3 regions of the Pantoea sp. y20 genome follow, and region 3 is predicted to be linked to each of the others. Evidence: predicted binding sites of a transcription regulator. Region 3 holds the regulator's gene; each other region holds the start of a gene.
The links. Region 3 encodes PurR, which represses purine synthesis genes. Its sites were predicted from a motif close to CANGCAAACGTTTGCNTG; they were not measured.
Positions count from the first base shown of each region.

Region 1: a site for PurR is predicted at 1,564-1,581, ahead of purM (phosphoribosylformylglycinamidine cyclo-ligase). Genes of this name have one in related genera too.
Region 2: a site for PurR is predicted at 2,177-2,194, ahead of purL (phosphoribosylformylglycinamidine synthase). Genes of this name have one in related genera too.

Region 1 covers NZ_CM142816.1:3,048,445-3,051,727, forward strand. The annotation lists gene uraA (uracil permease) at 1-597, opposite strand, end outside; gene upp (uracil phosphoribosyltransferase) at 788-1,414, opposite strand; gene purM (phosphoribosylformylglycinamidine cyclo-ligase) at 1,644-2,684, shown strand; gene purN (phosphoribosylglycinamide formyltransferase) at 2,681-3,283, shown strand, end outside.
Region 2 covers NZ_CM142816.1:3,112,709-3,115,991, forward strand. The annotation lists gene purL (phosphoribosylformylglycinamidine synthase) at 1-2,087, opposite strand, end outside; gene mltF (membrane-bound lytic murein transglycosylase MltF) at 2,358-3,283, shown strand, end outside.
Region 3 covers NZ_CM142816.1:1,886,020-1,889,302, forward strand. The annotation lists gene punR (DNA-binding transcriptional activator PunR) at 1-900, shown strand, start outside; gene purR (HTH-type transcriptional repressor PurR) at 897-1,922, opposite strand; gene cydH (cytochrome bd-I oxidase subunit CydH) at 2,197-2,286, shown strand; gene ACYAC5_RS08905 (C40 family peptidase) at 2,343-3,134, opposite strand.

The DNA of each region.
Region 1 (3,283 bases), 1.2 Mb from region 3:
CATCGCGTAAGAGAGCGCATAGCCGACCAACACGCCGACTAAAATCGGGATGATGGCGAGGAAACCACGGAACAGCACCGAACCAAACACGGTCACCGCCAGCGTCACCATCGAGATGATCACGGTTTTGCTGTCTGGCGATGTGCCGTCAGCAGGCAGCAGGCCGGCCATATTCGCCGCCACGCCCGCCAGTTCCAGACCGATAACCGCGACAATCGCGCCCATCGCTGCCGGTGGGAACATCACGTCCAGCCAGCCGGTACCGGCTTTCTTGACGATCAGCGCCACCATACAGAACAGCAAACCGCAGAGAATAAAGCCGCCCAGCGCCACTTCATAACCCAACGGCAATAGCAGCAGCACCGGCGAAATAAAGGCAAAGCTCGATCCGAGATAAGCGGGGATTTTGCCTTTACAGATAAACAGATAGAGCAGCGTTCCGACGCCGTTAAACAGCAACACCGTGGCCGGGTTGATGTGGAACAGAATCGGCACCAGCACGGTTGCGCCGAACATGGCGAACAGATGCTGTAAGCTGAGTGGAATGGTTTGCAACAGTGGCGGACGTTCGCCCACACCAATAGCACGACGAGTCATTATTATCCCCTATCCTCTTCGTTCTTCGAGCCATGGCTGCGTTGGCTGCTCTCGTTCACCCGAATCACTTACTTAAGTAAGCTCATCGGGATGAACTCGTTTGCCGCCTTGCCCTGGCTCGAATAACTTGAGGATGACAATGTTGTGTTTTTGCCAAAAAAAAGCCGACTCTCTGGCCGGCTGGTTTCTTTTATTTGGTTCCGAAAATCTTGTCCCCGGCATCGCCGAGGCCAGGAATGATGTAGCCCTTCTCGTTCAATCCCTGATCGATAGATGCGGTGTAAAGCTCCACATCCGGATGCGCTTTCTCCAACGCGGCAATACCTTCAGGTGCGGCCACCAGCACCAGCACTTTAATGCTGGTACAACCGGCTTTTTTCAGCAGATCGATGGTGGCGATCATCGAGCCGCCGGTTGCCAGCATCGGGTCGACCACCAGCGCCAGGCGCTCTTCGATGTTCGAAACCAGCTTCTGGAAATAAGGAACCGGCTCCAGCGTCTCTTCATCACGATACACGCCAACCACGCTGATGCGCGCGCTGGGAACGTGCTCAAGCACGCCTTCCATCATGCCAAGACCCGCACGCAGAATCGGAACCACCGTGATTTTTTTACCTTTGATCTGATCGATTTCAACCGGACCATTCCAGCCTTCGATGGTGACGCGCTCGGTTTCCAGATCGGCGGTGGCTTCATAGGTCAGCAAGCTGCCCACTTCCGAGGCCAGCTCGCGGAAACGCTTGGTGCTGATATCATGCTCACGCATCAGGCCCAGTTTATGTTTGACCAGCGGGTGTTTGACTTCCACGATCTTCATGATTGTTCTCCCGGAATTGAGTTGAGCTAAAAAAAATCGCCGGATTATACCGCCTTTTCGCTGCTGCGCCACTTGTCATCGGTCAATAGCCTGCGTCATCTAAGGATTGGCGAAAATCTGAGGCGATGCAAAGGCAGCATGAGATGGGACTCGCAAACGTTTGCCTGCGCTGTTAGAATTGCCGCGCTTAATTTTTGCCACCAACCGCAACTCGCGTGGGGATTCCGCAGTGACCGACAAAACCTCTCTCAGCTACAAAGACGCCGGTGTTGATATCGATGCTGGTAACGATCTGGTTGACCGTATTAAAGGCGTAGTGAAAAAAACCCGCCGCCCGGAAGTCATGGGTGGATTGGGCGGATTCGGCGCGCTCTGTGCGCTGCCGCAGAAGTACCGCGAGCCTGTGCTGGTCTCCGGAACCGATGGCGTCGGCACCAAGCTGCGTCTGGCGATGGATCTCAAACGCCACGACAGCATCGGCATTGATCTGGTCGCGATGTGTGTGAACGACCTGATTGTTCAGGGTGCTGAGCCGCTGTTCTTCCTCGATTATTACGCGACCGGCAAGCTGGATGTGGATACCGCGTCATCGGTGATCACCGGCATCGCCGAAGGTTGCTTGCAGTCGGGTTGTGCGCTGGTCGGCGGTGAAACCGCTGAAATGCCGGGCATGTACCACGGCGAAGATTACGACGTGGCGGGTTTCTGCGTCGGCGTGGTGGAAAAATCAGAGATCATTGACGGTTCGAAAGTGCAGGACGGCGACGTGCTGATCGCGCTGGGTTCCAGCGGCCCACACTCGAACGGTTATTCACTGGTGCGCAAGATTCTTGAAGTCAGCCAGACCGATCCGGCCACCAAACAGCTGGATGGCAAATCACTGGCCGATCACCTGCTGGCGCCAACCCGCATCTATGTGAAAAACATCCTTAGCCTGATCGAACAGGTTGATGTGCATGCGATTTCGCATCTGACCGGCGGCGGCTTCTGGGAAAACATCCCGCGCGTGTTGCCAGATAACACCCAGGCGGTGCTGGAAGAGAGCAGCTGGCAGTGGCCGTCAGTGTTCAGCTGGTTGCAGCAGGCAGGCAACGTTAGCCGTCACGAAATGTACCGCACCTTTAACTGCGGCGTGGGCATGGTGATTGCGCTGAGCCCGGCAGAAGCCGATAAAGCGGTACAGCTGATGACCGACGCGGGCGAAAAAGCGTGGAAAATCGGTGTGATTAAAGCGTCTGATTCCGAAGAGCGTGTGGTTATCAATCCATGAAAAAACTGGTTGTACTGATCTCCGGCAACGGAAGCAATCTTCAGTCCATCCTCGACGCCTGCGCAAGCGGGCGTATAAACGGCAGCGTCGCTGCCGTTTTCAGTAATAAAGCCAGCGCGTTTGGTTTAACGCGCGCGCGGGAAGCCAATGTCCCGTCACATGCGTTAGCCGCCAGTGATTTTGCCGACCGCGAAGCCTTTGATCGCCAGCTGATGCAGGAGATTGATGCTTACGCGCCAGATCTGGTGGTGCTGGCCGGTTATATGCGCATCCTCAGCAGCGCTTTTGTCGCGCACTATCACGATCGTCTGGTGAATATTCATCCGTCGCTGTTGCCGAAATATCCGGGCTTACACACACATCGTCAGGCGCTGGAAAACGGCGACGAGGAGCATGGCACCTCAGTGCATTTTGTCACTGACGAGCTGGATGGCGGACCCATTATTTTGCAAGCGCGTGTGCCGGTGTTTGCTGGCGACAGCGAAGACGAGATCAGCGCGCGCGTGCAGCATCAGGAACACGCGATCTATCCGCTGGTGATCAGCTGGTTTGTTGATGGGCGTTTGCAGATGCGTGAAGGTAAAGCATGGCTGGATGGT
Region 2 (3,283 bases), 1.2 Mb from region 3:
GAGAAGGCTTCACCGTGATAGCTATCGAGGCTGGCGGTGGTGACGGCGCAGTTCGCGACCGGAATCTGCCACGGTCCTACCATCTGATCGCGCGCCACCATGCCGGTTACGCTGCGGTCACCAATGGTGATCAGGAAGGTTTTTTCCGCCACGGTCGGCAGGTGCAGCACGCGATTCACCGCATCCGCTACGCTAATCCCGTCACGCTGCAGCGCTTCGCCGTTGGCCTGCTGGCTGGCAACATCACGCGTCATCTTCGGTGTTTTGCCCAGCAGTACGTCGAGCGGCATGTCGATTGGCTTGTTGTCGAAATGGCTGTCGGCGAGGTTCAGATGCAGCTCTTCGGTGGCTTCACCGATGACCGCATAAGGCGCGCGTTCACGCTGACACAGCTCGTCAAACAGCGCCAGTTTCTCCGGCGCGACCGCCAGCACATAACGTTCCTGCGACTCGTTACACCATACTTCCAGCGGACTCATGCCTGGCTCATCGCTTAGGATGTCGCGCAGGTTGAAGTTACCGCCACGATTACCGTCGCTCACCAGCTCTGGCATGGCGTTCGAAAGGCCGCCCGCGCCGACGTCGTGGATGAACAGAATCGGGTTGGCTTCGCCCAGCTGCCAGCAGCGGTCGATCACTTCCTGGCAACGACGTTCCATCTCTGGGTTGTCGCGCTGTACTGACGCAAAGTCGAGATCGGCATCCGATTGGCCTGATGCCATTGACGATGCCGCGCCACCACCCAGACCGATGTTCATAGCCGGGCCACCCAGCACGATCAGCTTGGCGCCGACCACGATCTCGCCTTTCTGCACGTGATCGGCACGGATGTTACCGATGCCGCCCGCTAGCATGATGGGCTTGTGATAGCCGCGCAGCTCCACGCCATTGTGGCTGTTAACGCGCTCTTCGTAGGTACGGAAGTAGCCGTTGAGGGCTGGACGACCAAATTCGTTGTTGAACGCCGCGCCGCCCAGTGGACCTTCGGTCATGATATCCAGCGCGGTGACGATGCGATCCGGCTTACCGAAATCCTCTTCCCACGGCTGTTCAAAGCCTGGAATACGCAGGTTCGATACCGAGAAACCGACCAGACCGGCTTTGGGCTTCGCGCCACGTCCGGTTGCGCCTTCATCACGGATTTCGCCACCAGAACCGGTCGCGGCACCCGGCCATGGTGAAATGGCGGTTGGGTGGTTATGGGTTTCGACTTTCATCAGGATATGTGCGGCTTCCTGATGGAATTCATATTCGCCCTTCTGCGCATCGGCGTAGAAGCGGCCAACCTCAGAACCTTCCATTACCGCAGCGTTGTCTTTATAGGCAGACAGCACGTGCTCAGGATTGTGTTCAAAGGTGTTTTTAATCATTTTAAATAGCGACTTCGGCTGCTTTTCGCCGTCGATAATCCAGTCGGCATTGAAGATCTTGTGACGACAGTGCTCGGAGTTTGCCTGCGCAAACATGTAAAGCTCGATGTCGTTTGGATTGCGGCCCAGCTTAGTAAAGGCATCAAGCAGGTAATCGATCTCATCATCAGCCAGCGCCAGGCCCAGCGTGGTGTTGGCCTGCTCCAGCGCGCGGCGGCCTGCGCCCAGCACGTCAACGCTTTTCAGCGGCTGCGGCTGATGGTGAGCAAACAGCTGCTGCGCATCGTTGAGATCAGCGAACACCGTTTCCATCATGCGGTCATGCAGCAGGCTCGCCAGCTGCTGCCACTGTGCTTCCGTCAGCTCAGGTGCCTGCACATAGAAGGCCATACCGCGCTCAAGACGCAATACCTGTGGCAGATCGCAGTTATGGGCGATGTCGGTGGCTTTCGATGACCACGGTGAGATGGTGCCGGGACGCGGCGTTACCAGCAACAGACGCCCTTGTGGCGCGTGTTCGGCGAGAGAAGGACCGTATTTCAGCAGGCGTTGCAGGCGGGCTTGCTCATCCGCGCTGAGCGGTGCACTAACATCGGCAAAATGGACGTACTCGGCGTAAATATCACTCACCGGAAGGTGAGCGTCCTGAAAGCGGGTCAGCAGTTTGTTTACACGAAATGCCGACAGAGCGGGCGAACCACGCAGAATTTCCATCATTAAAGATCTCTCGTCTTTGAAGTGCCGGGCGACGCTTCATTGGGCGCAACAGGGGAAAACGGGCGGTATTATAGAGAAACAGCTCGGGTTACGAAACCGTTTGCGCATAAATTCTGGCGCCTGGCGTTTGGCTGAATTTTGCACAATTCTTGCTATAAAAGTTGCCCTGCCCCTTTTTGTTGCGCAAAATGCCCCTCGCTCTGGGAGTTAAAACAACATAAATACTGCCTTTAAAAGACAGAGGCCTGTGAGCCATTACGAGACAACTATTTGAAACGCCTAAAAATAAACTATCTGTTTATCGGTCTGATCACCGTGCTACTTGCGCTAGCATTGTGGCCTTCAATCCCGTGGTACGGGGGCGGAACAGACGCGCTATCACAGATCAAATCACGCGGAGTGCTGCGCATCAGTACCGTTAACTCTCCGCTGACTTACTACACCATTAACAATGCACCAGCCGGTATGGATTACGAGCTGGCGAAGCGCTTCGCCGATTACCTTGGCGTAAAACTGGAAGTTGAGGTGCGTCCTAATCTCGGCGATCTGTTTGACGACCTCGATGACGGTAAAGCGGATTTGCTGGCGGCCGGCTTGATCTACAACAGCGAGCGCCTCGCGCACTACCAAAGTGGCCCGAGCTACTATTCGGTGTCCCAGCAGCTGGTGTACCGCATCGATAAGCCTCGTCCGAAGAATCTCGGCGATCTCAAAGGCCGCCTGATTGTGCAGTCCGGTTCGGCATATCTGTCAACTTTACGTTCCGCCAAAGCTGACAGCTATCCCGATCTCGACTGGGCGATCTCCACCGATCAGGGTCAGAAAGCGCTGCTTGAAGCGGTTGCTGACGGCAAACTCGATTACACGGTGGGCGATTCGGTCACCATCGGCCTGCTGCAGCGCATTCATCCGCAGCTGGCGGTGGCGTTTGATGTGACTGACGAAGAGCCGGTCACCTGGTATTTACCGCGTAACGAAGACGACAGCCTGAGTGCGGCGATGCTCGACTTCTACAGCCAGATGGGCGAGGAAGGCACGATGGCGCGGCTGGAAGAGAAGTATCTCGGCCACGTTGGCACCTTCGATTACGTTGATACCCGCACCTTCCTGCGCGCCATTGATAACACTTTGCCGGATATCAAACCGCTGTTTGAGAAATATTCCGCCAGCATGGATTGGCGTTTACTGGCGGCAAT
Region 3 (3,283 bases):
TATGCGCTTGAAGTGGTGGATGCAGTAGCGCGCACCGGCAGTTTTAGCGCGGCAGCGCAGGAACTGCATCGCGTGCCCTCTGCCGTCAGTTATACTGTGCGCCAGCTGGAAACCTGGCTGGCGGTGCCGCTGTTTGAGCGCCAGCATCGGGAAGTGGTGATGACAGCGGCGGGCGAGCATTTTGTGCGGGAAGGCCGATCTGTTATCAAAAAAATGCTGGCCACTCGCCGACAGTGTCAGCAACTGGCAAATGGCTGGCGCGGCGAGTTGAGCATCGCGGTTGACTGCATTGTAAAACCGCAGCGCACGCGACAGTTAGTGAAGGACTTCTATCGCCATTTTCCCGATATGGAGCTGATTATCAGCTACGAAGTGTTCAACGGCGTGTGGGATGCGTTGGCTGATGGTCGGGTGGATGTGGCGATTGGCGCAACCCAGGCCATTCCGGTGGGCGGACGTTTTGCCTTTCAGGATATGGGCGCGCTGAACTGGCGTTGTGTGGTGAGCCCTGATCATCCGCTGGTTAACAGCAAGGAGCTGGATGATGAAACCTTGCGGGCGTGGCCATCGCTGGTGCTGGAAGATACCTCGCGTGCGTTACCGCGCCGTATGACATGGACGCTGGATAATCAGCGGCGGTTGGTGGTGCCAGAGTGGGAAACCGGGATGGATTGTTTGCTGGCAGGATTGTGCGTCGGCATGGTGCCTGGCCATTTGGCGCGTCCACTGCTGGACAGCCAAAAACTGGTCGAGCTGGCGCTACCGCAGGCGTTTCCGGACAGTCCGTGCTGCGTCAGCTGGTCAGAACAGCGCGCGTCACCGGCGCTGGCGTGGTTACTGGCTTATCTCGGGGATGCGGAAACGCTGAACCACGAATGGCTCAGCGAAGTGTCGGCTTAGCGGCGGTAGTCGCGGAACGGACCGTACGCCACCGAACGGCGTTCAATCAGCGTTGGTTGGACTTCGATAGTTTGCGGATCTTCGCGCTTGCTGGTGATGCGATCCAGCAGCATCTCCAGCGCTTTTTCGCCTAGTTCAGCTTTCGGCTGGTGCACGGTGGTGAGCGCTGGTGTGAAATAGCGCGCGTTGCGCACGTTATCGTAGCCAATCACCGAGATATCCTGCGGTACGCGCAAACCCATCTCATCAGCAGCGCAAATCGCGCCCATCGCCATGATATCGCCACCGCAGAACACCGCGGTTGGACGCTGTTTCTGATTTAAGATCTGTTGCATCGCCAGATAGCCCGATTCAGGCTCAAAGTCGCCCTGAACCACCCACTCGGGACGCACCGTAATGCCCGCTTCGTTCATTGCCTGCAGGAAGCCAGCATGACGTCCACCGCCGGTGTTGCGCTCCATTTGGCCAGGAATGGCACCGATATCGCGATGGCCACGTTCAATCAGATAACGCCCGGCGAGATAGCCGCCCTGAAATGCATTGTCCTGCACGGTATCGGTGAAATCACCGCGTGATGCACCCCAATCCATCACCACCATGGGGATATTGCGGTTCTCTTCCAGCATCTGCAGCAAATCGTCTGGATATTCCGAACACATCACCAGCAGACCATCGACGCGCTTTTGCGCCATCATCGACAGGTAAGCGCGCTGCTTTTGCAGATCGTTGTGCGCATTGCCGAGAATCAGCGTATAGCCGCGTTCGAAGCAGCGATTCTCCACCGCTTCGATAATTTCAGCGAAGTAGGGCGCTTCGCTGGAGGTCGCCAGCAGACCCAAGGTTTTAGTGTGATTGACTTTGAGACTACGCGCCACGGCACTCGGCGAGTAGTGTAATTCTTTGATCGCTTCCCATACGGCGTTACGCGTCTCTTCCGCAACGAAACGCGTTTTGTTGATGACATGCGAAACCGTGGTGGTTGAGACACCCGCGCGTTTTGCGACATCTTTAATTGTTGCCATGAAAATGGTGCTCCTGGGCTTATCGCAACTTACTGATAAGTATATTGTTAAACGTTTGCGTCTGCTAATGCTTTTACAGCCCAAAAAAGCGGGCAAAACGGCATGTTCAAGCAGGCAAAATCACTTCATCACGCTGTAATTACAGCCTGCGCAAAATCTGTTGCGCAACGAAAGGCGGCGATTCTAGCAAGCTGGCGCGGATAACACGAGATTTTTGCCTATTGCTATGCGAAAATCGTCTTAACCCTAATAATTGTGCGACTAAGGAGTTGTGATGAATACCGACCTGAAGCTGGCGCTAATGACCACTGTTGGCGCACTGTTGATGATTATCGCTTTCAGCTTTACCGCGATCATGCACTAACAAAAAAGCCGGAGCTGACAACAGCATCCGGCTTTTTTATTTCTGTTGCGCAACAACTAGCGAATGGTTTTTGGCGTCATCATACGACGCGCGCCCACATAGTGTTTCTGCCAGTAATCCTCACCCAATGCGCTAATCTGAATATCTTTGCCGGTACGCGGCGACTGAATGAATTTGCCATTGCCAAGATAAACGCCGACATGGTCGGCGGTACCGCGATTGTTGATGCGGAAGAACACCAGATCGCCTTTCTCCAGCATTTCACGCTTAATCGGTGCCGCATCACGCAGGTGATACATCTCATTGGCGGTGCGTGGCAGTTTGAATTTCACCAGATCTTTATAGGCGTACCATACCAGGCCGCTGCAATCGAAACCAGTGTGTGGCGAAGCGCCGCCCCACTGATAAGGTTTGCCGAGTTGACCCATTAATTTGGTCATCGCCGTTTCACGCGCTTTTTGATAACGCTGACGGTGCGCTTTACTCATTTTGATGCCGGTCAGCGCTAACGCTTCATCATCGACGGCGATCTCGGGCGTTTTCTTCGCTAAACGTTGATGACCGTATTTCTTAGCAGAGAGTTTCAGCGGGGATTTTTTGCTGGTGGTTTTGTGCAGCGCGATGTCTGTTTTGCTCTGTTTTTTGAGCTTGAATTTTTGAACAGCGGTCAGACGCGATTTTTTGGTGGTGGTTTTTACCGGACGTCGTTTGCGGCGCTCGTCTTCACGTGCGCTCTTTTTCTCTGCTTTAAGCGAACTGGCGTTAACGGGCGCATGCGGAGATGCAGCGGCCACATTAAAGAACAGTTGGGCAAAAGCCAGTATGAAAAGCGTAATTAGTAGACGCATAATCCGATTACAGGTTAAGCAGGCTGAATCATAGCAGACTGCATTAAAGTGAGAGAAATCTGATCAAGTGACCAGCGCCGAGGCAATTCTAATCCACTTTTTTTACAAAAGGTAAGGCCTTTTTCTATTAATATGTTACCAGATTGATT